Regions from separate parts of the Dorea sp. AM58-8 genome, predicted to be linked through region 3. Evidence: predicted binding sites of a transcription regulator. Region 3 holds the regulator's gene; each other region holds the start of a gene.

What was found. The regulator Rex, encoded in region 3, represses fermentation and respiration genes when NADH is low (regulators of the CRP and FNR family bind a similar motif). The targets are predictions, from matches to a motif close to ATTGTTAANTANTTAACAAT.
Region 1: a site for Rex is predicted at 5,679-5,698, ahead of DXA18_RS02125 (proline racemase family protein). Genes of this name have one in related genera too.
Region 2: a site for Rex is predicted at 3,350-3,369, ahead of DXA18_RS05550 (oxidoreductase). Genes of this name have one in related genera too.
Region 4: a site for Rex is predicted at 2,671-2,690, ahead of DXA18_RS08945 (trans-4-hydroxy-L-proline dehydratase activase). Genes of this name have one in related genera too.

Annotation. Positions count from the first base shown of each region.
Region 1 covers NZ_QSDM01000002.1:98,340-105,870, forward strand. The annotation lists gene selB (selenocysteine-specific translation elongation factor) at 1-1,430, shown strand, start outside; gene DXA18_RS02105 (selenium metabolism-associated LysR family transcriptional regulator) at 1,430-2,347, shown strand; gene DXA18_RS02110 (aminotransferase class V-fold PLP-dependent enzyme) at 2,371-3,513, shown strand; gene DXA18_RS02115 (DUF3343 domain-containing protein) at 3,525-3,761, shown strand; gene DXA18_RS02120 (TetR/AcrR family transcriptional regulator) at 3,798-4,385, opposite strand; gene DXA18_RS02125 (proline racemase family protein) at 4,520-5,554, opposite strand; tRNA gene DXA18_RS02135 (tRNA-Sec) at 5,878-5,975, shown strand; gene DXA18_RS02140 (proline reductase-associated electron transfer protein PrdC) at 6,161-7,531, shown strand, end outside.
Region 2 covers NZ_QSDM01000005.1:20,830-28,360, forward strand. The annotation lists gene DXA18_RS05535 (sugar-transfer associated ATP-grasp domain-containing protein) at 1-331, opposite strand, end outside; gene DXA18_RS05540 (hypothetical protein) at 346-630, opposite strand; gene DXA18_RS05545 (nuclear transport factor 2 family protein) at 699-1,259, opposite strand; gene DXA18_RS05550 (oxidoreductase) at 1,262-3,184, opposite strand; gene DXA18_RS05555 (oxidoreductase) at 3,644-5,638, shown strand; gene DXA18_RS05560 (AraC family transcriptional regulator) at 5,861-7,162, shown strand; gene DXA18_RS05565 (hypothetical protein) at 7,166-7,531, shown strand, end outside.
Region 3 covers NZ_QSDM01000014.1:73,450-80,980, reverse strand. The annotation lists gene DXA18_RS11055 (ACT domain-containing protein) at 1-170, shown strand, start outside; gene DXA18_RS11050 (PFL family protein) at 204-1,568, shown strand; gene DXA18_RS11045 (DegV family protein) at 1,584-2,447, shown strand; gene abc-f (ribosomal protection-like ABC-F family protein) at 2,521-4,437, opposite strand; gene DXA18_RS11035 (redox-sensing transcriptional repressor Rex) at 4,584-5,231, shown strand; gene DXA18_RS11030 (NAD(P)H-hydrate dehydratase) at 5,330-6,841, shown strand; gene alr (alanine racemase) at 6,841-7,531, shown strand, end outside.
Region 4 covers NZ_QSDM01000010.1:76,314-83,844, reverse strand. The annotation lists gene DXA18_RS08955 (M24 family metallopeptidase) at 1-328, opposite strand, end outside; gene DXA18_RS08950 (beta-L-arabinofuranosidase domain-containing protein) at 351-2,423, opposite strand; gene DXA18_RS08945 (trans-4-hydroxy-L-proline dehydratase activase) at 2,768-3,676, shown strand; gene hypD (trans-4-hydroxy-L-proline dehydratase) at 3,681-6,059, shown strand; gene DXA18_RS08935 (TetR/AcrR family transcriptional regulator) at 6,269-6,802, shown strand; gene upp (uracil phosphoribosyltransferase) at 6,871-7,500, shown strand.

The DNA of each region.
Region 1 (7,531 bases), on a different contig from region 3:
AGGAGATTGACCATATGATGCAGGACGAAGTGGAAGAAAAGGATATTACAACGATTCCGAGACTTCCTGTTGACCGTGTATTTTCGTTATCCGGATTTGGAACGATTATTACCGGAACACTGCTTTCCGGTACGATCACAAAAGAAGATACGTTAGAGATTTATCCGATTGGTAAGACCAGCAAGATACGGAGTATTCAGGTGCATGGAGAGGATCAGGAATGCTGTTATGCGGGACAGCGCGTGGCTATTAATCTGTCCAATGTCAAGAAGCGTGAGTTATCCCGCGGATGTGTACTTGCACCGCCAAACAGTATGAAGAATACAGATCTGCTGGATGTGAAAGTGAATATTCTGAAGTCATCCATGCGTGTGCTGACCAATCACACCAGACTGCATCTGTTTACCGGAACCAGTGAAATCTTGTGCCGAGCGGTGCTTTTGGATAAAGAAGAAATCGGACCGGGTGAGAGTGGCTATGTACAGCTTAGGCTAGAAGAAGAGATTGCACTTCGCAGAGGAGATAAGTTCGTGCTCCGTTTCTATTCGCCGATGGAGACTATCGGCGGAGGTGTGGTGTTGGAGTCGAATCCGGTGATCCACAGACGATTCCAGGAACCGGTGATTGAAGATTTGAAGCGCAAAGAATCCGGTTCATCCATTGATGTCATCGAATTGCGGATTCGTGAACACGGAGAAGAGCTGTTGACACAGGCAGAGGTGGCAAGGCTTACCGCCATGTCCCCGGAAGAGGTGGCTGAGGATGTACAGACGTTAAAGGATTCTGGCGTGATCCTTACATTTGCTACAAGAAAGGATCTCTATCTGTGGCATGTAGGATCTGAGAAGTTAATGCGTCAGAAGATTCTTGAAGCATTGAAACAGTATGAAGAAAAATATCCATATCGCTATGGTATGAAAAAAGCAGAAGTGCAGGTAACCTATCTGAAGAAGATGAAACCGGTGGTATTTGACCACTATGTTGAATATCTGGAGCAGGAGGGTGCCTTAAAGCGCATAGAAGAATACCTGTGCACGGCAGAGTACGAAGTGAGAAAAGATGCGGTGTATGACCGTGTGTCTGCGAAGATTCTGGATACCGTGCGGAAAGCGGGCTATGATTTTGTACGTTATTCTGACATTGCCTTTGGTGAAAAAGATAAGGCTGTGGCAGATGATATATTAAATATTCTCCTGGAAGAGAAGCGGATCGTAAAAGTTTCCGATGACCTTTATACCCTGACAGAATATATGGAAAAAGCGAAGACGATGATCCAGGAAGAGTTTAAGAAACGCGAGGTTATTACGACAGCGGAAGTGAGAGATCTGTTCCAGACCAGCCGGAAGAGTGCGAAGCCAATCATTGAGTATATGGATAGCATTAAGGTGACAAAGCGTGTCGGAGCAGAAAGTGAAAGGGTAGCATACTAATGAATTTAAAGCAGCTAGAAGCATTTGTAGAGGTAGCAGAGGGCGGCAGCTTCTCCAAAGCGGCAAAGAATCTTTACCTGACACAGCCGACGATCAGTGCGCATATCTCTGCGCTTGAGAAAGAACTGGAAGTACGGTTGTTTGTCAGAAATACAAAAGAAGTCAGTCTGTCGGCAGAAGGTCAGACGCTGTATCGTTATGCCAGTCAGATGGTAGATCTGGAGAAACGGATTGAGGAAGAATTTGGAGAACGCAGGAAAATGGGACGCCAGTGTATTACCATTGCGGCATCTACGATTCCATCCCAGTATCTGCTTCCGAAGATTCTTGCCAGATTTAACGAAAAATATCCGGGAGAGCAATTTAAGATCATGGAGTCTGACAGTGCAAATGTGGTTAATCAGGTGGTCGAGCATATGGTAGATATTGGATTTACCGGCACTGTGCTCGAAAAGAAGCACTGCAAATATTTTCCATTCTATAAAGACGAACTGGTGATCATCACGCCGAACACAGAAGTGTATCGGAAACGTGCTGAGACGCCGGATGATATTTCGTGGATTCTTGACGAACCGGTCATTATGCGTGAAGAAGGTTCTGGAACCAGAAAAGAAGCGGAGAAGCAGCTGAAGGCAGCAGGCATTCGCAGTGAGCAGTTAAATGTGATCGCCAGCATCGAGAACCAGGAGACGATTAAGAAATCTGTCTGCAGCGGTATGGGCGTGTCGCTGTTGTCGAAGCTTGCGGCAGCGGACAAAATAGCGGATGGAAATGTCCTTGCATTCCATATACCGGGAGCGGATGATGGAAGAGATATCAACGTGGTTTATAATAAGAATCATCAGTTATCTTTATCCGCAGAGCATTTTTTGAAAATTGTACAGGAAGTGTATCCGTATGAGAAACATAAGAAATAATACGGATAGAAATGGGTGGTATTATGATATATATGGATAATGCGGCAACTACCATGCAGAAGCCAAAAGAGGTCGTTCAGGCAGTGGCGGCTGCAATGGAATCTATGGGGAATGCCGGGCGCGGTGCTCATGGTGCATCGCTTAGTGCGTCAAGAACAGTCTATGACACCAGAGAGCTGCTGTGCCGTTTTTTTAATGGCACCAGTCCAAGACAGATTGTATTTACAGCAAATTCTACGGAAAGCCTGAATATTGCCATCAAAGGTGTGCTGAATCCGGGAGACCATGTGGTTACGACGGTTATGGAGCATAATTCTGTCCTACGTCCATTATATGAGATGGAGAAAAAAGGTGTAGAGCTTACATTTGTAAAAACAGACGAGAGAGGCGTGATGGATCTTGCTGATCTGGAAGCAGCGATCAGACCGGATACAAAGGCAATCGTATGCACCAATGGTTCCAATCTGACTGGTAATTATGTGGATGTGGAAGCGGTGGGCGCTGTCGCAGCGAAGTATAACGTGCTGTTTATCGTAGATGCATCTCAGACGGCAGGAGTATTTCCGATTGATGTGCAGAAAATGCATATTGATATTCTGTGTTTTACAGGACATAAGAGTCTGTTGGGACCGCAGGGAACCGGCGGTATGTATGTAAGAGAAGGACTGGAAATACGCCCGCTCTTAAGCGGCGGAAGCGGAGTGCAGACCTATAGCAAAACACATCCGAAGGAAATGCCGACAGCGCTGGAAGCGGGAACTCTGAACGGTCATGGAATCGCAGGACTCCATGCGGCAGTAGAATATCTGATGGCAGAGGGCATTGATAAGATCCGCACCAGAGAGCAGGAATTGATGTGGAGATTCTACGAAGGCGTAAAGGATATTCCGAATGTAAAGGTATACGGAGATTTCTCTACGAAGAATCGTTGCCCGATTGTTACATTGAATATTGGAGCGTATGATTCCTCGGAAGTGGGAGATGCCCTGTTGATGGATTATGATATATCGATCCGTCCGGGAGCACACTGCGCACCACTCATGCATGAAGCACTCGGAACGGTCGGACAGGGAGCTGTGCGATTCAGTTTTTCTCATTACAATACAGAAGAAGAAGTGGACACAGCCATTCGTGCAATTCAGGAATTGTCTGTGGATGAAGAATAAGGAGAAGAGACATGCGCAAGAAAGAATTAAAGCTGGTTGTGACATTTCACACGACCACAGATGCGATGGCTATGGAGAAAGCCTGTAAAGAAGCAGGAGCTCCTGGCAGACTGATTCCTGTACCGCGTGAGATTTCGGCGGGCTGCGGTTTATCATGGTGTGCAGGAATAGAGGATCGTGACACGATCCGGAAGGTGATAGAAAGCATTGGTGTGCAGGAACAGGAAATGCATGAATTAATGGTATAAAAATGGTTCGAGATCAGATGGTCTCGAACCGTTTTTTTATAATCCATTTACAAATGCATCCAGTACATGTGGCAACAGGGAATCACTCTTTTCTGTCAGAGAGAATTTCCCTTTTACGAGTGACCAGTCGTACAGCAGTGCGCGCTCGAACATGGCATAGATATCCATCAGATCTTTAGCAGAGGAAGTTGGTGCAAATTCACCGGAGTCCAGTGCATTCTGTATGATCTCGCTAAGCCATACATAATAAAAGCGCTTGTGATCGGACAAAGAACGTTTGTCTTTAGTGACCAGCTGGGCTGAATACAGATAAGCAACCAGGCTGACGTCAATACTGGTTTCAATCATATAAAATAATTCATGATTTAAGAATAATAATTTGTCGTAGGACGATAAGTTGGGGTCTACTACATTATATAATTCTTCATATTTTTCATCAAACAGATAAGACAAGGTATTCAAAAGCCCTTCTTTACTCTTGAAATAATGATAAAAGGTGCCTTTCGATGTCTTGGATGCTGTGATGATGTCTTCTACTGTGGTGTCGTCATATCCGTTTTTGTAAAACAGATTCCATGCAGACTTAACGATACGGCTTTTTGTGGATTGTCGTTTCCGCGGCATATAATCATTCCCCTTCTGTTATGTATAATGTGTGGAGAGATAACCGATAGATGGAACAGGTTTATACCTTCTAAAAAAGGCGAGTTCTATTAAGAACCCGCCTTCGGTTGCTCTCCAAGCGATTATATCACAGATTAACCAATTAAGAAACCATATTTTAACTTGTCTTCCGGATCGATCAGGTATGTACCAACACCTGTCAGGTTAGCTGTACCTGTGATCATAGGAATGACTGCATCGTAATCACCGATCTTGGTTTCTTCTTTAATAACACCCTTGAAAGTGGTTCCGATGAAGCTTTCGTAGATAAATTCTTCGCCAATACCGATCTCGCCCCATTTGTGCAGAGTAGCAAGCTTAGCACTTGTACCTGTTCCGCATGGTGAACGGTCAGCCTGAGCATCTCCGAATACTACGACATTTCTCATGGTAGCATGATCCGGATTAGGAGTTGGTCCGTAGAACTCTACAAGGTCAACTTCTGTGATGTCCAGTGTCGGATGCTGAATTTCAACCTGCTCGTTGATCAGGTCGCGCATCTTCATGCCGAGAGAGATGTACTCCGGTACTGTCTTAGCATTGATAGGTCCAATGTCAAGCTTAGTGGTGTCTACAAGTGCGAAGAAACTTCCGCCGAATGAGATGGTATAAGGAATCTCTTTTCCGTCAACATTAACGGTAAGGTTATCCTTATATACAAATGCAGGTACGTTAGTAAGTGTAACACCAGTTACCTTTCCGTTCTTAACGTTTGCAGTTGTACGAATGAGTCCGGCAGGTGCCTCCAGAACTACGCTGTTCTCTCCTTCGTGAGATTCAACGAGTCCAGCCTCGATTGCTACAGTAACAGCTCCGATGGTGCAGTGTCCGCACATGTTCAGGTATCCGCCTGTATCCATGAAAATAACACCAAGATCAGCCTCTTTATCGATTGGCTCGCAGAGAAAAGCTCCGAACATATCATGATGTCCTCTAGGCTCTAACATAAGAGCTGTACGAACATGATCATAATTCTTTTCCATCCAATCTTTCTTCTCGATCATTGTGTTGCCTTCTGGTTCAGGGAATCCTCCGATGACCATACGACAGAACTCACCAACTGTGTGCGCATCTACTACCTGAAGTGCAGCCTCAAATCGGTCAAAGTTCACATTTGCTTTCAATTCCATAGCATTACCCTCCTTTAAAGTCATAATTTATAGATAAATTCTATAAATGCCATAAATGAAAAAATAACAAGTATTGATAAAATCTATGATAATGTATTTGTAAAAAAACAATTTAATACGGTAAAATGATGAAATATTAACAAATAGACCGTATTCTATAACCCGGTCTAGTCTGTCGTCTAGTACCGGGTTCAATCTTTCTATACTCATTATGGCTGAAATGCCTTGAAAAGTCAATGGTTTTTTGATATTATAAAAATGTGAAAAAGCTCTTGAAATAAGGCTTTTTATGTGTTGTCTTAAGTAGGCATGATATGTAATACGGGGGTAGATGGGCAACTGGTGTGCCTCCTGGTCTTCAAAACCAGTGTTGGGCGTTAGGAGCGTCCTGGGTGGGTTCGATTCCCACATGCCTCCGCCAAAAGAAAGCTATTGAAGTATATAGAAAAAGATAGTCTTTTGACAAACGTGATAAAAGTTTGACAGACTAAATTGCCTATAGATTTTACCTATAGATACAATCGGATAAGTTGGGCGGGATAGGTTCAAAGTATTTCGTCTTTACTTAATATAATAATCAAAGTATGAGAAAAGGAGATGTGTGTCATGGAAAAAGTACAGTTATTATTACGTCAGCACGTAGGTGCACCTTGTGCCCCATGCGTAGCTGTAGGTGATAAGGTAAAAAAAGGTACATTGATTGCCACACCAACAGGCTTGGGAGCTAATATCTTCTCAAGCGTTTACGGTGAAGTATCTGAGATCCTTGAAGACCGTATCGTCATCAAGGCAGATGCAGAACAGCCAGATGAGTTCGTGCCGATTGATGTGCCGGAAGATGCATCAAAGCTTGATATGATCAAGGCGGCTGGTATTGTAGGTATGGGTGGAGCGGGATTCCCGACAGGAATTAAGCTGAATATCGACTTATCCGCAACAGAGCAGGGTGAGTTCAGAGAGGATATCAACCCAGAACTTCCAAAAGACTTCAAACTGGAGCACAGCTACATTCTGATCAACGACTCTGAGTGTGAGCCGGGTCTTGCTCACAATATTAAGCAGACCATCGAGCAGACAGACAAAGTTATCCGTGGAGTAAAATACTGCATGGAGATTACAAAAGCAGATAAAGCAATCTTTGCTATTAAGAAGAAGAACAGAGAAGCAGTTCTTGCACTTCTGGATGCTTTGAAGGATGAGGAGAACATTTCTGTTCATCTGCTTCCGGATATCTACCCAATGGGTGAAGAACGTGCAGTAGTTCGTGAGTGTCTGGGCGTTAACCTTGATACCACACAGCTTCCGTCAGCAGCAAGATCGGTTGTAATCAACCTCGAGACAGTTGCTAAGATCGCTGAAGCAATCGAAGAGAAGAAACCATGTATTTCTAAGAATGTTACAGTTCGTGGTAATATCAAGGGTGGCAACGCAGCTCATGTATTCATGGACGTTCCGGTTGGTATCTCTGTAGGAGAGCTGATCGAGATGGCAGGCGGACTTGATAAAGATGATTCAGTTGGTGAGATCATCATGGGTGGTGCGTTCACAGGACGTGCAGCAGAACTTGATGAGCCTACAACTAAGACAACAGGTGCAATTCTTACAACATATAGAATGCCTGATCTTACAGATAAAAAAGTTGGACTTCTTGTCTGTGCATGCGGCGGCAATGAAGCTCGTATGCGTACAATCGCTGAGAAGATGCATGGAGAAGTTGTTTCTGTATGCAGATGTAAACAGGCAATCGAGAACAAGCCGGGTGCACCACTGAAGTGTCTGCGTCCAGGTAACTGCCCGGGTCAGGTTAAGAACAACATGCAGTTCAAGAAAGATGGATGTGAATACATCATCATTGGTAACTGTTCAGACTGTTCTAACACGGTTATGGCTTCTGCACCACAGATGGGACTTAAAGTATTCCATCAGACAGACCATGTGATGAGAGCAATTGGTCATGCACAGTATCGTCAGCTTACA
Region 2 (7,531 bases), on a different contig from region 3:
CGGATCCTGCATGAATCTTCGACAACGCTTCACCCTGTACGATCACTTCTTCGATAACTGCGCCGCTCTTACTGTACTCCTGATGTGCCTCTTCTACAGAATCATACATACCAAGATTCTCTACTCTGACACCGTTGCCGAAAGCTGCATACACCGGTTTCACCACATAGTTCTCATGCCGCTCCGCAAATTCGCGAAGTTTTGCCAGATTCTCTTCGGTCGGTTTTTCATTTTTCAAAATGCGGATAACTTCCCGCTTATACATATCTTTGAATTTCTTGTAGGTCCGGTACTTGTTCTCCAGGAGATCGGTATTCTTTCGCTGATTCATGCGCGGATAATAACTCAGACGGATGCCCTCTGTAATGATGAATTACGATACTCTGCGTCCTGTCCCTCATATCCAAATGCAAAATACTCACTGTAATAAGAACCATATTTAAACAGGCAGCGGATCATATCCCTCTTTAATTTTTTCACATATTTCGGATCGGCAAGTTCATCCGGCTCCTTATATTTAGCAATGATCTCATCCATTTTATCCTTTTTACATTTATAATAGTACGCTTTGCGGTACCACGGTACGAAACGGTATTTATAATGAAATTTTCTAAGATATTTGCGCAGCACTTTACTTTCCTCCTGGCATGATAAATGCCGCCATGCCAGACTGGCACAGCGGCATCTCTCGCTTTACTTTACTGCTCTTTCTTTACAGCAGCTGTCTTCTTTTTCTTAACGACTTTCTTTTTCTTTGGTGCGAACATGTTCTTGCGGATACGATGTGTCTCATCACGCATGAACTGCTCTTCATAGATACGGATATATCCTGTATCCTGGATCAGCCATTCACCATCGATTTTAACATATTTATCTGTGTAGATTGCAGATCCTTCTACCTGAAGTCCTTCATATGGATCACCCTTAGCGAAGATCAGTCTGTCTTCCAGATACCATTTTCCGTAAGCAACTGTGTCGCTCTCAAACCATACCTGTGGGTTATGTCCCTGATGAAGTGTAATCTCTGTCTTAGGCATAGATTTCTTGAAGTAATCTGTGATTTCCTTTGGTCCGTGGAATACCAGCTTACCATTAGAATATGCTGTCTCGATATCCGGTGCCATTGTAGTCTCAAGTTCATCCCAGTTCTTTGTATCAAGAGCCTGGAAATATTTACTCTTCAGTTCTTTAATTGCCTGTACATCTTTAATCTGCTGTAATTCTTTTTCCAAAGCCTCAAGGCGTTCTTCTACTGTCATTTTTATACCTCCATACCTACTTTATATGCATCAGCTGTTGCGTCAATACCCATACGTACTTTCTTAGCATCGCCGATTACATTGTAAGCGATTCCAAGCTCATCACATTTAGCTGTCAGGTCTGCTGTCGGACGAGACTTAGCTCCTGTAGCAAGTACTAATGTATCGAAGCTACGTGACTTATTGCTTGTCTTCTTGAATTTATCTGTGAACTTGTAATCTACTGTGTGATCACCAATTGCTGTAACCTTGCTGCGGTTGCTCTTCTGGATTGTCTTTCCAGGATATTCGATATCAAGGAACATGCTACGAAGCATACCCATTGCTTTACCAACACGTCTGCTGTCCATGATACGAACATTCTTCTCACCCTTGTTGATCAGGTATGTTGCTGTCTCGCATCCTACCAGACCACCACCAAGGATCAGGATCTCACCTTTGGCTTCTGCCTTACCAGCCAGAACATCCTCTGCTGTAACAATGTCAGCTCCATCTACGCCCGGAAGATCCGGTGTAGCGAACTCAGAACCGATAGCTACTACTACATGATCCGGTTTGATCTCAGCGATCATCTCTGGTGTAACAGTTGTATTTGTCTTGATCTCGATGCCAAGTCTTTCACATTCTTTGATCTCCCAGTCAACAGCTGCTTCAAATTCCTGTTTCTTAGGAGCTTTACCAGCTAATCTGAATCTTCCACCTGCTCTCTCAGATGCTTCGTAGATTGTCGGATTGTGTCCACGTTTCTTCAGGATCTCTGCTGTTACCAGACCACCGATACCTCCACCGATGACCATAACATTCTTAGCCTTTTCAGCCTTTGGCATACCTTTGTATTCCAGGCAGAGCATTGGATTACGTGTACATGTGATATGTGTAGCCTTTGGATCGATAACCTTGTCGTAGCATCCTTCTGTACATCCGATACAACGACGGATCTCATCCTCACGACCTTCTCTTGCTTTATTACACCACTCTGGATCAGCCAGCTGTGCACGTCCGATAGAGATCATGTCGATCTCGCCGTCTTCGATCAGCTTGTTAGCAAGTGCTGGCATGTTAACACGTCCAACACCGATTACCGGGATGTTAACTGCTTTCTTGATCTTAGCGATGTTTTCCATATTGAAACCTGGCTCAAGGTTATATGGCGGTACTTCGTATACTGTTGCAAGGCTTCGTGCATTACCTCTTGAAAGGTCGATTGCATCTACGCCTGCTTCTTCTGCCCAGTTAACGAACTGGATAGTCTCTTCTACAGTTGTATTCTTAGGAAGTAACTCATCTACTGCATCCAGACGCATAAGCAGTGGCATATCCTCTGGCATGTTAGCACGCATCTCGCGGATAACTTCCAGATTGAAGCGGCAACGATTCTCCAGGCTCTGGTTACCATACTCATCTGTACGGTTGTTCAGAGACGGATTCATAAATTCGTGTGGAAGATATGTATGTGCTCCATGGAACTCCAGTGCATCAAATCCAGCTTCTACAGCCAGTTTAGCAGACTCTCCGAACTGCTTAATGATCTCATGGATACGCTCTACTGTAACTGTATCCGGTGTCTCTTCTACGTTTGTCTTGTCAAAGAAGTCAGCCGGTACGAATCCTCCGTGCCAGATCTGAACAGCTGCCTTACCACCATTTTCATGGATTGCTTCAGTTACTTTCTTCAGTTCATCTCTGTCTGCTTCACTATACAGTCCGAAATATAAATACGCATGACATTCTTTACAAATAGATACCAGCTCTACAATGTTCAGTCCGCATCCACCTGCTGCACGTGCTGCGTGGTACTGAATCATATCATCTGCTACGTGATGTTTGTCCTTAACCATCTTGGTATTCATACCAGGAAGTACAATTCTGTTCTTCAGTTCAAGACCTCTCAATTTAATTGGAGAAAACAATGCATCATAACTCATTTTGAAATCGTCCTCTTTTCTTTCATTATTAAATAGGTTAATAGGAGTCATCGTTCCGCCATATAATCCAGACCGGTACGGGAATCACTTGTCTGAATATATAATCGGAAGCTGTTCGTTATACGGTAGTAAATAGTATCTCTAGCTTTACCTTCCCTTTAAAAGCTTGTCTAAATTTTAACACGAGCACATACTATGTGTCGGAACAAATTCCAAAATATAGTGCACAAGCAATGTACAAAAAATCAATTTTTCCTATCACATTTTTCTAATTAATCATTTTTTCTTTTTTATGCTTGTAGTGTTTTTGCATTTTTTGTCTGCATTTGCAGAAGTGAATTGTCATGATTTTTTCGAAAAATGTAGATTATTTAACAAAAAAATGTGAAACACCGTCTTCGAGATTCGTTTATACTATGCTCAACAGATAAATTTTCGATATGTTCAGGAGGGAACAAAATGATCACAGATATGAAAGATGCAAAGATCTTCCAGCCTCTTCAGCTTGGAAGAACAACTTTAAAAAACCGTATTGCAATGGCTCCAATGAGCATGCATTATGAAGCAACTAACGGAACTGTACCAAAACAGTTGGCAGACATCTTCGTCCGTCGTGCAGAAGGCGGCGCAGGATACGTAGTAATCGACGCTGTAACTGTTGACCACAAATATTGGTATATTGGAAAGACTACTGCTCTTGATAAGGACTCTCTGGTTCCTCAGTTCAAGAGATTCGCAACTCGTGTAAAAGATGCAGGAAGCGAACTGATCCCACAGATCATTCACCCGGGTCCGGAATCTATCTGCGCTATGAAAGGTATTACTCCGATCGGACCATCTATAAATACAAATGCAAATGGTGATGTTTCAAGACCGGCTACTATTAAAGAGATCCAGAAGATCATCAAACAGTATGGAAAAGCTGCACGCCGTGCAGAAGAAGCAGGATGCGGCGGTATCGCATTACACGCAGCACATGCTTACATGCTTCCAGGTGCATTCCTTTCTCCACTGCGTAACAAACGTATGGATGAATACGGCGGAACAATCGATAACCGTGCTCGTCTGATCCTTGAGATCATTGAAGAATGTCGTAAAAACGTAAGCGAAGACTTCCCGATCATCCTTCGTATCTCTGGTTCAGAGCGTATCGAAGGTGGTAACAGTCTGGAAGAAATGTTATACCTTGCTCCGAAGTTCGAGGCAGCCGGCGTTAATATGTTAGAAGTATCCGGTGGTGTTCAGTACGAAGATATGCAGGATATCATCCCATCACACAGCAAGAAGATCGGACGTAACGTATACGAAGCTTCTGAGATTAAGAAAGTTGTTAATATCCCTGTATTCGTTGTTGGTAAGATCAACGACATCCGCTATGCTGCAGATATCGTAGAGCGTGGACTGGTAGACGGTGTTTCTCTCGGACGTCCGTTACTTGCAGATCCTGATCTTCCGAACAAAGCCCGTGAGAACCGTTTCGATGACATCACACCATGTGCTTCATGCGGCGGACGTTGTGTAACTCCTAAGGATCCACAGCATCCGGTATGTCAGTGTCACATCAACCCATTGGTTGGTCACGAATACGATTATCCATTTAACCCGGTTGATACTCCGAAGAACGTACTGGTTGTCGGAGCAGGCCCTGGCGGAATGTACGCAGCCGTAATCGCAGCAGAGCGTGGACATCACGTAACTGTATGGGAGAAGAATTGTCAGGTCGGCGGACAGCTTGCACTGGCTGTTGTTACTCCTGGTAAGCAGGAAATGTGTAAATGGTTATCACACCTTACATACCGTGCTAACAAAGCAGGTGTTACATTTGAATTCAACAAAGAAGCTACTGTAGATGATATTAAGGAATTTGCTCCTGATGCAGTTATCGTAGCTACCGGTGCAAGACCGTTTGTTCCACCATTCATCAAAGGTCTGACCGATTACCCTGTAACTACTACTCATGATATCCTGAGCCGTAAGGTGACCGTACCGAAGGGAACTGTATGTATCCTCGGTGGTGGAGAAGTTGCCTGCGAGACAGCTGAAATGCTGATGACAGACGCTCGTCCGGCTTCCTTTGTAAAAACAGGAAGCATCGGTGATGTAGAAGTAACTCTGGTAGAAATGATGCCACAGCTTATGACAAATGTATGTCTGCCGAACCGTAATGTACTGATGGACAGCCTTCACAGATCAGGTGTTAAGAGCTATGTTAACGCTAAGGTTCTGGAAGTTACTGATCACGATGTTAAGATCCAGTACACAACAGACGGAAGAGAAGAATGGCTGAGAGGTTTCGACCATATCGTAGTCGGAATGGGCTCCAGAAATTATGATCCATTCTCTGAAGAACTGAAGAAGTTCGTACCGGAAGTAAGAGTTATCGGAGATGCTGTAAGAACAGGTCTTGCAAGTAAAGCTCTTCATGAAGGATACTTCGCCGGATACGAGATTTAATAAAACATATTTCCCTCATACTTTTATTAAGATTGCAGATGCTTTTTTCAGTGTCTGCAATCTTTTTTTACCTCTTTTTCGACATGTTGTAAATTTTCATTTTTTGTCCTGTCAAAGTTTTGACATTCTCCGTTGACTTCGATTTTATTATGTGATAGTCTTAAATCAAATGTTTGTATAAATGTTTGTATTTTTGTACAATTTTCAAGGGAGTGAGCCATATTGAAAAACAGAATCCGCCCTTTATGTGAGACACCGCGCGACGGCATATTCTGCGGCCCTGACAAATATCTCACATTACAGGAGCACACCATAACCAGCGAGATGTTTCCGGTGATGGAATACGACAGTTACTTTATATTGGTAAAAGAAGGACATGGTAATTTTGTGATCAACGGAGAAGAATTTTCCGTCGAACCTGGTTGCGTATCCTGGATCCAGTGCTCTCAGGTACTCACTGTCTGTCCTGATTTTGGCAATAATCTCGTACTTTGGATCTGTCCTTACGACTACCAGCTTCTGAGCTATTACTCATTTAGCAATATTGCTCCAACCAGAGAACTTGAGATTGTCAATAATCTTCCGGTAATCGGTCCTGATGGTGATGAGGTACAAGAGATTGTCCACTTATTCCATCAATATCGGAAGCTTTCTAAAAGACATTCTCACGGCTCTGCAATTATTCGAAGTTCCTATCTTCGCAGAATTGAACTTTTATATAACCGGTTTGCCAAAAGTATGAAGTCCCATTACAAATTCAGCAACCTGCCGCTGAGCCGCAAGGTCAGTCTGTATATTGCAGTGCACAGCACAACTGCACTGACCTGTGCAGATGTAGTGAAGGCAATTGCGCCATCTATCAGCGAATCAGCCCTAAATCATGCACTCCTTGTTGCAACAGGTCTGAATTTCAATCAATATCTGAACCGGCTGCGGATTGCGCATGCGATGTCGTATTTTCTCTATGACAGTCTTCCGTTTGACTACATATCCTCGATATCAGGATTTAATATGGAGATTACATTCTTCCGCCGTTTCAAATCTCTGATCGGTATGACACCGCAGACTTATATGAAAAGGACGCTCAGCGACGGAAAGCATCACACTGTATACCGCACTACTATTATGAACGAAACTCTAATCTCCGCGATCAGCTATTTGTACGAGAACATGACAGATCCTATTGACGCCGAAACTCTTACTAAAGAGCTGTACACTTCAGAGAATATTCTGCGTGTCCAGTTTAAGAACCGTCTGAATTCCAGTTACAAACAGGTGCTGTCCCAGTTCCGCGTGCGTTATGCCGAAGCACTGCTCACTACAACTTCACTGCCGACAGTAGATATTGCTATCGAATCCGGCTTCGGCTCAGACCGCACTATGGCGCGGGTATTTTATAATATAAACGGCATATCTCCGGGAGAATTCCGCAAAGCCAGAAAGCTCCCTCAAAAGCCAGTAAATAGCCAGCATCTGCGTCTGACCTATAAGATTACACTCAAACTATACACAGGAAGGCGATAAACTATGCAGAAAGATATACCACAGTCTGTTGACCCTGATGAGCCAAAGACTCCCGGGCACGCCATTTTTTCCGGCGCCCATGACTACTTTGTAAATAATGTCCTGCCTGATACGATCCAGGCGCATGTGAGTCGTTATCAGACTCCTACCTCTTATGCCAACAACCGGGATCAGACATTTATTCTTGTCCGTTCCGGCAAGGGAAAAGCATTAATCAACGGTCTGGAATATAACTTGAGACCCAATACACTGATCAATCTCGGTCCATTTCACCGTTACCGTTTTCTACCATCCAAAGGAACTCCCTTGGAAATTGCAGAAGCACGTATGAACAGTTCCACCTATGTATATATGATCGCTAATCCTTAC
Region 3 (7,531 bases):
CGCAGACTATCATTGATGACTTCTTTAATATGATAATGATCGTGGATGTTGACGGGGCTTCTAAGGAATTTCAGGAATATACAGCTGAACTGGAAGCACTTGGCGGAGAAATCGGTGTAAGCATTCACTGCCAGAGAGAAGAAATTTTTGAAAAAATGCACAGACTGTAAGTTGGATGCTATGGCGGAGGCAAAGAAAAAATCATGATTAGCGTATATGAAGTAAATGAAACGAATAAAATGATCGAGCAGGAGAATCTTGACGTAAGAACGATTACCCTCGGTATCAGTCTGATGGACTGCATCGATTCAGATCTTGATAGATTGAATGATAATATCTATAAAAAGATTACAACGCTTGCCGGTAATCTGGTGAGTACAGGTCAGGATATTGAATGTGAATTTGGTATTCCGATTGTAAATAAGCGTATCTCTATTACTCCGATCGCTCTGGTGGGCTCAGCAGCCTGCAAGACTCCGGATGATTATGTTGAGATTGCCAAGACACTGGATAAGGCCGCGAAAGAAGTTGGTGTTAATTTTATCGGCGGATATTCTGCGCTGGTATCAAAGGCTATGACTACAAGCGAAGAGAATCTGATTCGGTCTGTGCCGAAAGCACTGGCCTGTACGGAACGTGTGTGCAGTTCTATCAATGTGGGATCTACTCGTACCGGAATTAATATGGATGCTGTTCGCCTGTGCGGCGAGATCGTAAAAGAGACAGCAGAAGCAACCAAAGATAATGATTCTCTGGGATGTGCGAAGCTGGTGGTATTTTGTAATGCACCGGATGACAATCCGTTTATGGCGGGTGCGTTCCTTGGCGTTACAGAAGGAGATGCTGTGATCAATGTAGGTGTCAGTGGACCTGGCGTTGTAAAGAAAGCAATTGAACAGGTGCGAGGCAAGGGCTTTGAGGAACTGTGTGAGATGATTAAGAAGACAGCATTTAAGATTACCCGCGTAGGACAACTGGTAGCGGGGGAGGCATCCAAACGTATGGGTATTCCGTTTGGAATTATCGATCTGTCTCTTGCACCGACTCCGGCAGTGGGTGACAGTGTGGCTGAGATCCTGGAAGAGATCGGTCTGGAACGTGTAGGTGCACCGGGTACTACAGCAGCACTTGCTATGTTGAATGATCAGGTGAAGAAAGGTGGCGTTATGGCTTCCTCTTATGTGGGCGGCTTAAGCGGCGCATTTATTCCGGTCAGTGAAGATCAGGGTATGATTGATGCAGTGACGCTTGGTGCGTTGAATCTTGAAAAGCTGGAGGCCATGACCTGTGTATGTTCCGTAGGTCTTGATATGATTGCAATTCCTGGAAAAACCAGTGCGGCAACTATTTCTGGTATCATTGCAGATGAGATGGCACTTGGTATGGTGAATAATAAGACGACAGCAGTCCGTCTGATTCCGGTTATTGGTAAGGATGTAGGAGAGACAGCAGAATTTGGCGGTTTACTGGGTTATGCTCCGATCATGCCGGTGAATGAGTTTGACTGCAGCACATTTATAAACAGACAGGGACGAATCCCTGCACCGATACATAGTTTTAAGAATTAGAGAGGAAGTTTAAACATGAGCGGAGTAGCAATTGTTACAGATAGCAACAGTGGAATTACACAGGAGGAAGCAAAAAGACTTGGAATCTTTGTTCTTCCGATGCCTTTTTATATTGACGGAGAACTGTTCTACGAAGATATATCTCTGACTCAGGAAAAATTCTATGAACGTCTGACTCAGGATGCAGACATTTCTACTTCGCAGCCTTCGCCGGGAGATGTGCTGGATATATGGGAGAAAGCACTGGAAGAATATGATGAGGTAGTGCATATTCCGATGTCAAGTGGATTGTCGAGTTCCTGTGCCACTGCGCAGATGCTTGCGCAGGACATGGATGGTAAAGTATATGTGGTAGATAATCAACGTATTTCGGTTACCATGAGACAATCGGTTCTGGATGCCATTGCTTTGGCAGAAAAAGGAATGAACGCGAAGGAGATCCATGATATTCTAATGCGTGAGAAGCTGGAGGCCAGCATCTATATTACGGTAGATACATTGAAATATCTTAAAAAAGGTGGTCGCGTAACACCCGCAGCAGCAGCTATCGGTTCAGTCCTGAATCTGAAACCGGTTCTTACGATTCAGGGAGAAAAGCTGGATTCTTTTTCTAAGTCAAGAGGATGGAAGAGCGCGAAGAAGACGATGTTGGATGCAATGGAAAAGGATCTGACAGAGCGGTTTGCAGGACAGGAGATGTATCTGCAGGTTGCGTATACCTGTTCGGCAGAAGAAGCTGAAGAATGGAAAGCAGAAGTGGAAAATAGATTTCCGGAATATGAAGTGCATATGGATCCGTTGTCATTAAGTGTAGCCTGCCACATTGGACATGGTGCCAGAGCAATTGCATGTAGCAGGAAAGTACCGGAACTCAGCTGATTTTACAGATATTTTGTTCGTTACCATGATAAAAACGCCCGTTTATTAGCGGGCGTTTTCATATATCTGTTTGTTACGCCAGTTCTTCCCATCTGGCGTAAAGTTCTTCTAATTCTTCTGCGATTTTAGATTTTTCCAGTGCCAATTCCTGGCATTTTACAGAATTGGTATAGATCTCTTCCTGAACCATTAGTTCGTCAATCTCGCCGTCACGTTCTTCCAGTTCAGTAATGCGTTCTTCTGTCTTTTTTAATTCATTCTGACGTTTGCGTTCCTTAGCCTGTGCTTCTTTCTGTTCCTGCCAGCTGAGCTTAGCCTGAGATTCTGGTTCCGGTGCACATACATCAGATGGAGCGGAAGAGACGCCGGTATAAGCCTGGGTCAGTTCATCCTTCTTTTCAAGATAGTAATCATAGTTACCAATATAATTGACAAATGTCTGTTCGGTCAGTTCCAGAATTCTTGTAGCTGTACGGTTGATAAAATATCGGTCATGAGATACATAGAGTACCGTACCGGTATAATCGTTCAGAGCTTTTTCAAGAATTTCCTTAGAAGTAATATCCAAGTGGTTGGTAGGTTCGTCCAGGATAAGGAAATTTGCTTCAGACAACATGAGCTTGGCAAGTGAGACACGCCCACGTTCACCACCGCTTAAAGAACTGATCTGCTGAAACACTTCATCGCCGGTAAAGAGAAAAGCCGCCAGTGTCTTTCGGATCTGTGTATTGGTTAGCGTCGGATAATCGTCAGAAATCTCATCAAAGATTGTTTTGTCCATATGCAGGACGTGATGTTCCTGGTCATAATAACCGATTTTTACCTTGGAACCGAGGGTAAAAGTACCACTGTCTGCCGGAATAACCTGATTCAGTATCTTCAGCAGTGTAGTCTTTCCGGTTCCATTGTCACCGATGATCGCTACGTGCTCGCCGCGGTGGATCTCAAAACTGATATCTTGAAATAAAGTATGTGGCGGGAATGCTTTGGACAGATGTTCTACCGACAGCACGTCATTACCACTGACGACAGAAGGCTCCAGCTTTAAATGAATATCCGTATGAAGCTCCAGAGGCTTTTCTACAGGCTGAATACGATCCAGCATCTTCTCACGGCTTTCTGCACGCTTAATAGACTTCTCACGGTTGAAAGAGCGGAGTTTTTCAATAACAGCTTCCTGATGTTTGATCTCACGCTGTTGATTTAAGTATTCTTTTAATCTTGCTTCACGGAGCATTTCTTTTTTCTCGGCGTAAGCAGAGTAATTGCCTTGAAATACGGAAAGTTTACCCATTTCTACTTCAATGACCTTTGTAACAACTTTATTCAGAAAATATCGGTCATGGGATACAATCAATACCGCTCCAAAATAATTCAATAAGTAGGTCTCCAACCATGCAATGGAATTCAGATCCAGGTGGTTGGTAGGCTCGTCCAGCAGAAGAATATCTGGCCTGGTAAGCAGAAGCTTACTGAGAGATACGCGAGTCTTCTGACCGCCGGACAGCGTATCTACGGGCTTGTCAAACTCATCCTCAGCAAAACCGAGACCTTTTAATACACCGACAATCTCGCTTTCATAGGAGTATCCGTCTGCCAGTTCAAAGGCACTGGTCAGATTATGATAAGTATTCAACCGGCTTTCCAGTTCATCGCCGGTCAGATCTTTTAATTCTTTTTCAATCTCGCGGATTCTTGCTTCCATGGCAATGACATCGGCCTTGGCTGAACGTACTTCTTCGTAGATTGTATTGCCGGATACCAGCTCCTGATGCTGGGACAGATAACCAAGTGTCTTACCTTTTGTAAGGGTGATCGTACCGCCATCAGCTGTAAGATCGCCGACGATCATTTTCAGAAGAGTAGACTTGCCGGCACCATTGATACCGACAAGGGCTGCTTTTTCATGGTCTTCTATATGAAAAGAGCCATTTTGTATAATAACGTGTTCCCCAAATGCTTTGGAAACATCATGACATGCTAAAATCATGATACACCTCCATAATTCTCTGTGTATCATTATACCGAAAAGAACAGAAAATACAACTAAAGTTAATGAAAGTTTGTACAAAAGTTTGACTTTGTGTTAACAATCAGATATAATTATTCCATAATATTATGGGTAGGTGAACAACAGTGGAGACAAGAAAGATTTCTCAGGCGGTAATTCGCAGACTTCCAAGATATTACCGATATCTGGGTGAATTATTAGAAGATGGTGTCGAACGTATATCATCTAATGATTTAAGTAAAAGAATGAAACTTACTGCATCACAGATTCGACAGGATTTGAACAACTTTGGCGGATTTGGTCAGCAGGGATATGGTTATAATGTAAAATATCTTCATACTGAAATTGGTAAAATCCTTGGATTGGAGAACAAGCATAATTTTATAATCGTTGGCGCAGGTAATTTGGGACAGGCTTTGGCAAATTATTCACATTTTGAAAATCAGGGATTTATCCTGAAAGGTATCTTTGATGTGAATCCTACACTGAGAGGTATGTCAATTCGTGATGTGCCGGTTCGTATGATGAGTGAGATGAAAGATTTCATTAAAGAGAATAATATCGAGATTGCAGTTCTTACAATTCCGAAGGAATGCGCAATTGATGTGGCGAAGGATCTGGTAGATGCCGGTATTCAGGCCATCTGGAATTTTGCGCATGTAGATCTGAATGTACCGGATAATGTAATTGTAGAAAGTGTACATTTATCAGAAAGCTTAATGAGATTATCTTATAATATCAGTCGATATAATGAGGATCATGCAGACAAATAACAGACAGAATAATGGCGTGTAATGCGGGCTGTGAAAGCAGACTTCTTTACACGTCGTTTTTTTTGCAGTGATCTGCGCCTAAGGCAGAAAGGAAGTATATGCAGTATTTATTAAATGCGGAACAGATGAAAAGTGCGGACAGTCATACTATACAGGATCTGGGAGTTTCATCCAGAACACTGATGGAACGGGCTGCTGCAGCCTGTACTGATTATATAGAAGAACAAAAGTGGCCGCTGACACATGTATGCATTGTGTGTGGATCAGGAAATAACGGAGGCGATGGCTTTGCTATTGGAAGCATTCTGAAAGAGAAAGGCTGCCAGGTGACAGCAGTATTTGCCGGACGGATGACAAGCCGAACAGAAGAGTGTATATATCAGATGGATCAGTTCGAACAGCGTGGAGGAATTCTTCTCACAGAATGGCAGGATAATGATTACAGCATTGTAATTGATGCATTGTTTGGTGTAGGATTGAATCGTGAGATTACAGGACACTATCTGGAAATACTTCAACATATGAATATGTCATCGGGACGGAAACTCGCGGTTGATATTCCGTCCGGTATCTCAGCTACGGATGGACGTGTATTCGGTGAAGCGTTTCAGGCAGATGCAACCGTAACATTCCAGGATCGAAAGCTGGGTCTGTTTCTGTTTCCCGGTGCATTGTATACCGGAAAAGTCTGCGTGACAGATATCGGAATTGACAGTTTTACAGTAAAGGAACAGCTGGATACTGCATATGCATTAGAAATGAGTGATATTGCCAAACTTCTGCCTGAACGTCCGCCATATGCGCATAAAGGTACATTTGGAAAATTATTATTAATTGCCGGAAGCAGTGGAATGGCAGGAGCTGCATTCTTAAGCGCCTGTGCTGCTTATCGCATGGGAGCAGGACTCGTACGCATTTATACCACTGAAGATAACCGAAGTATTTTACAGCAGCTGATTCCGGAAGCTATTATCACAACATATACGGAATATGACGAAGCAAGTCTTCTGTCGGTACTGGAGTGGGCTGATGCAGTCTGTATAGGATCAGGTCTTGGAAGATCTGATGTAGCAGATCTGATTGTAAATACCGTTTTGAAAGAAATAAATGTGCCATGTCTGATTGATGCGGACGGAATTAATATATTGGCGACGCATCCGGAATGGAAGGACCTGCTGGCAGAAGGCAATTATGTACTGACTCCACATTTGAAGGAATTATCCAGATTAACAGGACGGCCTGTCAACGAGATACAAATGCATCGAAGAGAGGTCCTGGAACAGACGGCAAGAACTTTAGATGTTACTCTGGTACAAAAAGATGCACGTACTTTTGTGGGAGCAAAGGGCAGAAGAATGTATGTGAATCTTACCGGAAATGCTGCAATGGCAAAAGCAGGTTCCGGAGATGTGCTGGCCGGAATTATTGGCGGACTTATGGTGCAGGGATGCGATAATTATGATGCCGCTGTTCTTGGAGTTTATCTCCATGGACTTGCGGGAGATATTGCAAGAAATGAAATGGGGTGCTATAGTGTATTGGCGAGGGATCTTGCTGATGCACTTGGATCAGCGATCCAAATGACAGAAAACTGGAAGGCGGAAAAATGATGAAAGAATATACAAGAGTGTGTGCCAGAATTGATCTGGACGCCATAGAATATAATATGGATCAGATGCATGAAACGGTTGGTGATGCGACTAAGATCATGGCTGTTGTCAAGATGGATGGCTACGGTCACGGGGCGGTACCAATCGCATGTGATCTGGAGAAAAAAAACTACTTGTGGGGATTTGCTACAGCCACACCGGATGAGGGTGTGATTCTGCGTGCAAACGGTATTAGGAAACCGATACTTGTATTGGGTCCTGTTTTTCCATCACAGCAGGCAGAAGCAATTGAACATGAGATCCGTTTCACCTGTTATACGAAAGAAATCGCAGAGCAGATTTCTGAGACAGCAGTAAAGCTTGGAAAGACAGCGTACGTCCATATCAAATTAGACACTGGAATGTCGAGACTTGGATTCCAGATCGATGAGGAGAATGCAGATACAATCGCAGAGATTGCAAAGCTTCCAGGCATTGAGATGGAAGGAATGTATACACATTTCTCCAAAGCAGATGAAGTAGACAAAGCTTATGCCCATAAACAGTTGGAGCGCTATCTGTGGATGCGTAAAGCACTGGAGGACAGAAATGTCACATTTAAGCATTATCACTGTGCAAACAGTGCGGCGATTCTTGATTTGCCAGAGACCTATATGGATATTGTAAGATCAGGTATTTCTACTTATGGCC
Region 4 (7,531 bases), on a different contig from region 3:
TATCCTGCATGGATCTCCATGTTGCAAATGTAAGATAATCCTGTTCAAAACCAATGGTCTTAACGCCATCCTTTTTACACAGTTCTGCGATCACATTACCAATACTGGTTGATCTCCAGTTAATGATCTCATAATCCGGGCACTCCATGCCTGCCTGCTCGGTATATCTCGGATCTGTGATAAAATACTGATTTGCTTTATCGATAAACAGGTACGAATCATCGCCGGTGTATGCGCTGATACATCTGACATTAGCCGGTTTTGCAATATAAAATCCGTCCAGTCCTTCTTTTTCCATATAGCTTCTTAATTCTTCTAATCGATTCATAACGTCTGCTTATACCTGCCTTTCACTTAATAATTGTATATACATGATACGCTCTGTCTCCTACTTCGTAAACCGGAATCCATTTCCAGTCTCCGAGTCTGAATGCAAGGCCGTCTTCATACTCATCCATCCATTCCGCCCGATCTGCGATTTCATTCTCTTTGATTGGAAGTTCCAGGAACTCCTTCTCATCCGAAATTGCTGCCATAATATATGGTCCATACTGGATTGCCGCTTTTTCCGGTTCATCCGGTGTTCGGAGTACCTTCCATCCCGGCATCCACCGAATCCGAAGTTTCACATCACCGGAGTGCATCGTAATTTCGATATACCCGGCTTTATTTTTCTTCGTCTCCAACACTTCTCTATCCATCTCCAGCAAACATTCATCTGCCCACTCCGGATAGCGAAGATATAACTTCCGAAATGTGCCATTCTGAATCCTCAGTTCATATTCCTGTCTGCGCTGTGATACACACTCCATATGAAGCCTCATATCATCCTGGCTAAATTCAGACGGTATATACATATTTATAAAGAATGCATCCCTTTTCTGGAAATACATACCTTCCTGATACTTAAAGTGACTCTCCATGCCGGTTCCATGACAACAGCTGTTTTCAAATAAGAACTCTCTCTTCATCCCCGGTCCAAGCGGAAAGAAATAAGTACTTTCTCCGCTCCCGCTTTCATCCGGCGTTGCCAGAATGTGATTATAAAGAGTCTTTTCATAATAGTCCATATACCTGCTGTCAGGATCCATCTGATACAGTTCTCTGGTAAGCTTCAGCATATTATAAGAAGCACATGTCTCCTGAGTCGATGCTGTCAGAAGCTTTCCGATCTCCCGGTACCCCTGGAACATTTCGCCCTCACCGACACCTCCTGTGGCATATGTTCTGTTCTCCGTTACTGTCGTCCAGAACGCTCTTGCCATTTCCAGATACTTCAGATCCCCTGATGCTTTATAGATCTCTATTGCTCCCAGAATCTGTGGAATATGCTGATTCGCATGGATTCCATTCAACTGATCCCGATAGTGCATCAGTGGTCGGTATAACTTATCATTATCAAATAATCCGGCACACTTCAGGAATTCTTCTCTTCCCGTCAGTTCAGCAAGTTGTGCCATTACCACATTCATACCGCCAAATTCTCCGGCTATGTACATGCTCCACATCTTCTTAAGCTGTGCTTCCGGGAGCTGTGATAATCTGTGCCAGGTCCACACTCCCATCTGCTCTGCAATAGAAAGCGCTTCTTTCTTATCTATATATAGGTAACAGTCCAACAGTCCTGCTATAATCTTATGAAGTGTATAGTATGGAGCCCAGATTTTAGGATATGGTGTATACTCTTCTAACAGATCAAACTGTTCTTCCGAGTATGCGCTTAAGAATCCTTTCTGAATACCATCTATATTCTGAAATGCTCGCTGGCATTCTCCCAGTTCGTCTACCATGTAGACTGCCTTATCCCGGATCTTCTCATCTCCTGTAGCCCGATAACAAAGTGCCAGTGCTGAAAGATAATGTCCTGTGGTATGTCCTTTGAGCTTGCTCTCATCGGCGTCCCATCCATCCGGACTGTCAGCTCCTCCGGTGTCCAGCCCCGACGCCTTCCTGAAATGATACAGCATACTGTCATCATCCATCGAAAGCAAATACTTATGCATCCGTTCCTGAGCCTCGTAAAATGCATTCCCCGGAAGTATCCGGATCTCTGCCTCTGCGTTCTGATAAACTTCTGCATCTTTATCAGGTCTTCCCTGTACAGTAACTTCTATAGGATATGTGTCTGCATTCTGCTGTGGATTCTCCTGTTCCAGGATCGTCACTGCATATACTTTGCTGGCAGTAGCTTCTCCGTATGTAAAAGTACCTGTCAAAAGCACTTCCCGGTTTCCCATGCCATATAACGGACGGTTCACCCTGCCATCTGTATCAAGGAAACGCTCTTCTCCTGAGCTCCAGTTAATCTCTGATCCGTACTTCCCTTTTGCAGGAAGTGCAAGATTAAACGTCACAGTCTTCAAATTCCCAAGATAAAGAAAATCCATATCTTTTTGTACTACTTTCTGGTCGTTCAGGTTCATATTGACATCCTCTATAATTTTATACACGTTAATAATATAACACTTTTTAGACCAAAGTTCAATTCCTCTTTGCCATTTTTCATGATTTTTAGACGCATTTCATAAATTGTCTAAAAAAGTGCAAAAAAAGGCACCTTTTTAAGGATGCCTTCTTTGGTAACGCTTGACGTGATTATATACTATAGTCTAAATTATTTCCAGTCTTTTTTTGAATTTTTTTATTTTATTTCTTGCATTTTCGTTTTCACCTGTCAAACTATTGACAATCTGACCGCTATATGGTACTTTTAGACCATAGTACAAACCATAGTCTACAAACCTTAAAAGAAAGGAATAAACATGCGATGAATCTGATTACCAACATTCAAAAATTCTCTATACATGATGGTGACGGAATCCGCACAACCGTATTTTTCAAAGGCTGTCCGCTTAAATGTGAATGGTGTCACAACCCTGAGACACAGCGTTATGAGCAAGAGCTTCAATATGATTCTGAGAAATGTGCGGGTTGCGGCTGTTGCGCTAAGGTCTGTCCGTCCGGTGCGATCACGATGCAGGAGGGCAAGCCGGTACTCGATAAGACCCTCTGTCAGCTCTGTGGCAAATGTACGAACTTCTGTCCGCAAGGTATCCGTGAGATCATCGGCGAAGAATACTCCGTCAAGAGTCTGGTCCGCGAGTTAAAGAAAGACCTGATGTTCTATGAAGATTCCGGCGGCGGTGTTACACTCTCCGGCGGAGAGGTCATGACCATGTCAACTGATTACATTCTTGCAATTGCCAAAGCATTAAAGCATGAAGATATCACCCTTACCATTGACACCTGTGGTCAGGTTTCTTATGATAAATTTGAAGCAATTCTTCCATATGTGAATACATTTTTATATGATATCAAAGTTATGGATCCAGAACTTCACAAAAAATATATCGGTGTCGACAACAAGCTGATCCTCGAGAATCTGGTGAAGCTTTCTAATGCAGGCGCCCGCATTTATATCCGGATTCCTACTATTAAAGAGGTCAACGGTAATGAACAGAATATGACAGAGACGATTAGGTTTCTGAAAGAACACGACATCCATCCGGCTCAGGTCAATCTCCTGCCTTACCATGATACAGGCAGCGGCAAATACGCCAAGCTGGATATGGAATATAAAGGAACAGATTTACATGCACCATCCAAAGAAGAAATGGAAAGCTTTGTGCAGCTTTTCAAGGATGCAGGATTTCAAAACACCAAAATAGGAGGTTAGGAAAATGGCAACAAAACGAGGCATGAACGAAAGAATCCAGAAATTAAGAGATCTCAGCGTTAACACTCCGGTACATATCGACCTGGAAAGAGCTAAGATCGAGACTGATTTCTACAAAGAAAATGAGGGTAAATACTCTATCCCGGTTATGAGATCTATGGTTCTGAAAGAATATTTCTCCAAAAAGACTCTGTATCTGGGAGACGGCGAACTGATCGTCGGAGAAAAGGGTAAAGATCCACAGGCATCTCCTACCTTCCCGGAATTGTGCTGCCACAGCGTAGAGGATATGACCGTTATGAGCGAGCGTGATCTGGTATCTTTCCACACTACCGAAGAAGACAGAAAGCTTCAGGCAGAAGAGATCATTCCTTATTGGAAAGGTAAGACCATGCGCGAGAAGCTTCTCTCCATGATGACTCCGGAATGGCACGACTGCTACGAGGCAGGTATGTTCACAGAATTCATGGAACAGAGAGGTCCTGGACACACATGCGGCGGCGAGCAGGTGTTCACAACCGGATACATGGATTACAAAGAAAAAATCAAAAAGACTATGGATTCCCTGGATTTCATGAACGATCCGGAAGCCCTGGATAAATTAGAAGAACTGAAAGCTATGGATATCTCCTGCGATGCAGTGATCATTCTTGGTGAGAGATATCACAAACTGGCTCTCGAGATGGCTGAAAAAGAGACAGACGAGACACGTAAGGCAGAACTTCTGCAGATTGCTGCCAATCTGGAAGTCGTACCTGCTCATGCTCCACAGACTTACTGGCAGGCAATCCAGTTATACTGGTTCACACACCTTGCAGTTACAACAGAGCTGAACCCATGGGATGCATTCAGCCCGGGACGTATGGATCAGCATCTGATCAAATACTATGAGGCAGATACAGAAGCAGGTATTCTGGATGACGAAAGAGCTCTGGAGCTTCTGGAGTGCTTATGGGTTAAGTTCTACAACCAGCCGGCACCTGTCAAAGTAGGTATTACATTAAAAGAAAGTGCTACCTACACAGACTTCGCCAACATTAATACCGGTGGTGTCACACCAGATGGCAAAGACGGCGTTAATGCTGTCAGCTATCTAATTCTTGACTGCATGGACGATATGAAACTGGTTCAGCCTAACTCCAATGTAACCATCAGTAAGAAAACACCGACCAAGTTCTTAAAGAAAGCATGCGAGATCTCCAGAAAGGGATGGGGACAGCCTGCATTTTACAATACAGAAGCTCAGACTATGGAGCTTATCAACGCAGGTAAATCTTTGGAAGACGCACGCCGCGGCGGTTCTTCAGGATGTGTTGAGACAGGAGCATGGGGAAGCGAAGCATATATCCTGACCGGATACATGAACATTCCAAAGATTTTCCAGCTCACACTTTACAATGGATATGACAATGTATCCGGCAAACAGCTTGGTTTGAAACTCGGATATGCAAAAGACTTCAAGACATATGAAGAACTGTGGGAAGCATTCAAGAAACAGATGAAACACTTCATCGATATCAAGCTTCGCGGTAACAACGTGATCGAGAAGCTGTACGCAGAATATATGCCGGCTCCTTGTCTGTCAGTTGTAACCAACGACTGTATCAGCAATGCAAAAGATTACAATGCAGGTGGTGCAAGATACAATACCAACTACATTCAGGGTGTAGGTATCGGAACTATTTCTGACTGTCTTGCAGCTGTTAAATACAACGTATATGACAAGAAAAACTTCACAATGGAAGAGCTAATCGAAGCAATGGATCACAACTTCGAAGGATATGATGCTATTTACCGTATGGTTCATGACAAATCACCTAAGTATGGCAATGATGATGACTACGCTGATGATCTGATGCAAGATGTATTCTATCTGTACCATGATCTGATCACAGGTCGTCCGAACATGAAGGGTGGTAAATATGGCGTAGATATGCTTCCGACTACCTGCCACGTATACTTCGGTGAAGTTATCGGAGCAACAGCTAATGGACGTAAAGCTAACGTACCTGTATCCGAAGGTATTTCTCCTGAAAAATCTGCAGATACGAATGGTCCTACAGCTGTTATCAAATCCTGCGCTAAGATGGATCACCTGGCAACAGCAGGTACTCTGCTGAACCAGAAGTTCACTCCTGACGTAGTTGCCGGCGAGGAAGGTCTGAACAACATGGCAAGCCTGATCCGCAGCTACTTCGCTATGGACGGACATCATGTACAGTTCAATGTCATCGACAGACAGACTCTGATCGATGCTCAGAATAATCCGGATGACTACAAGGATCTGATCGTTCGTGTAGCCGGATACAGCGACTTCTTCCGCAACCTGTCTAAGCCGTTGCAGGATGAGATCATTAACCGTACAGAGCAGTCCTTCAACTAACTCAAACAAATAACTGCTTAGCAGTTTAAAGTCTGAGAAGACCTTTCACACGCGCTCATGTGTAAAGGTCTTCTCGTTTATCACAAACTATTTGCAGAATGCTGATGGCTTGTGATAGAATATTTAACAATTACATTTTGTTTTCAAGGAGAATCTATGGAACGTACAAAAAAAGGAAAAAGCGCTAAGAACAGAATCGTAACCGCAGCATGGCAGCTTTTCATGAAAAAGGCTATAACGGTACTACCGTGGATGATATCATTGCTCTGTCTGGTACATCAAAGGGATCATTTTATTACTACTTCAATACCAAAGATGAACTGCTCAATACTCTGTCTGTGATTCTGGACGATTTCTATGAAGAATTGGAAAGCAGAATGAATCCTGATCTCAATTCTTTTGTAAAGCTTCTGAATGTGAATTACGAAGCCCATAAAATGATCGAGGAAAATATCAGCATTGATCTGATCGCATCCCTCTACTCTACCCAGCTCGTATCACAGGGACAGCGAAATCTCCTGGATCAGAACCGCACATATTACAAATTTATCACCCGCATTATTACAGAAGGTCAGATGCGCGGGCAGATTCGAAATGACATGTCCGCTATAGAGATTACCAAGTATTTTACCATGTGTGAACGCGCATTAGTGTCTGACTGGTGCCTCAGCAGAGGTGAATTCTCGCTGAGCGAATACAGTCACAAGTGTATGCCTGTCATGTTGGAGCACTTCAAAGCTTAAACCCATTGACGCATACCGCTGTTACGAATTATAATAGAGAAAACGTATTTCACACGAGGAGGAAAATCATGGAAAACGTATTCGAACTAAAACACCCACTGATTCAGCATAAGATTTCAAAATTGCGCGACAAGCATACAGGAACTAATGAATTTCGTAAGCTGGTAGAAGAAATAGCCATGTTAATGGGATTTGAAGCTCTGAGTGATCTTCCGCTTGAAGATATTGAAGTAGAGACTCCGATCGAAACCTGCAAGACTCCAGTCATTGCCGGCAAGACACTTGCAGTTGTACCGATCTTAAGAGCCGGACTTGGTATGGTTAATGGCATCCTTGCACTGGTACCGTCTGCAAAGGTAGGACATATTGGACTATATCGTGACGAGGAGACTCACGAGCCACACGAATACTACTGCAAACTTCCGGATCCGATCAATGAACGACTGATTGTTGTTACCGATCCGATGCTTGCTACCGGCGGATCTGCTATCGCAGCTCTTGACTTCATCAAGCAGCACGGCGGAAAGCACATCAAACTCATGTCCATTATCGCAGCACCGGAAGGCGTAAAGCGTGTACACGAGGCTCATCCGGATGTACAGATTTATATCGGACATGTTGATCGTGAGCTGAACAAAGATGCTTACATCTGCCCGGGTCTTGGAGATGCCGGAGACCGTATCTTCGGAACCAAATAATCCACATGATATTTTAATTGTATTTTCAGAC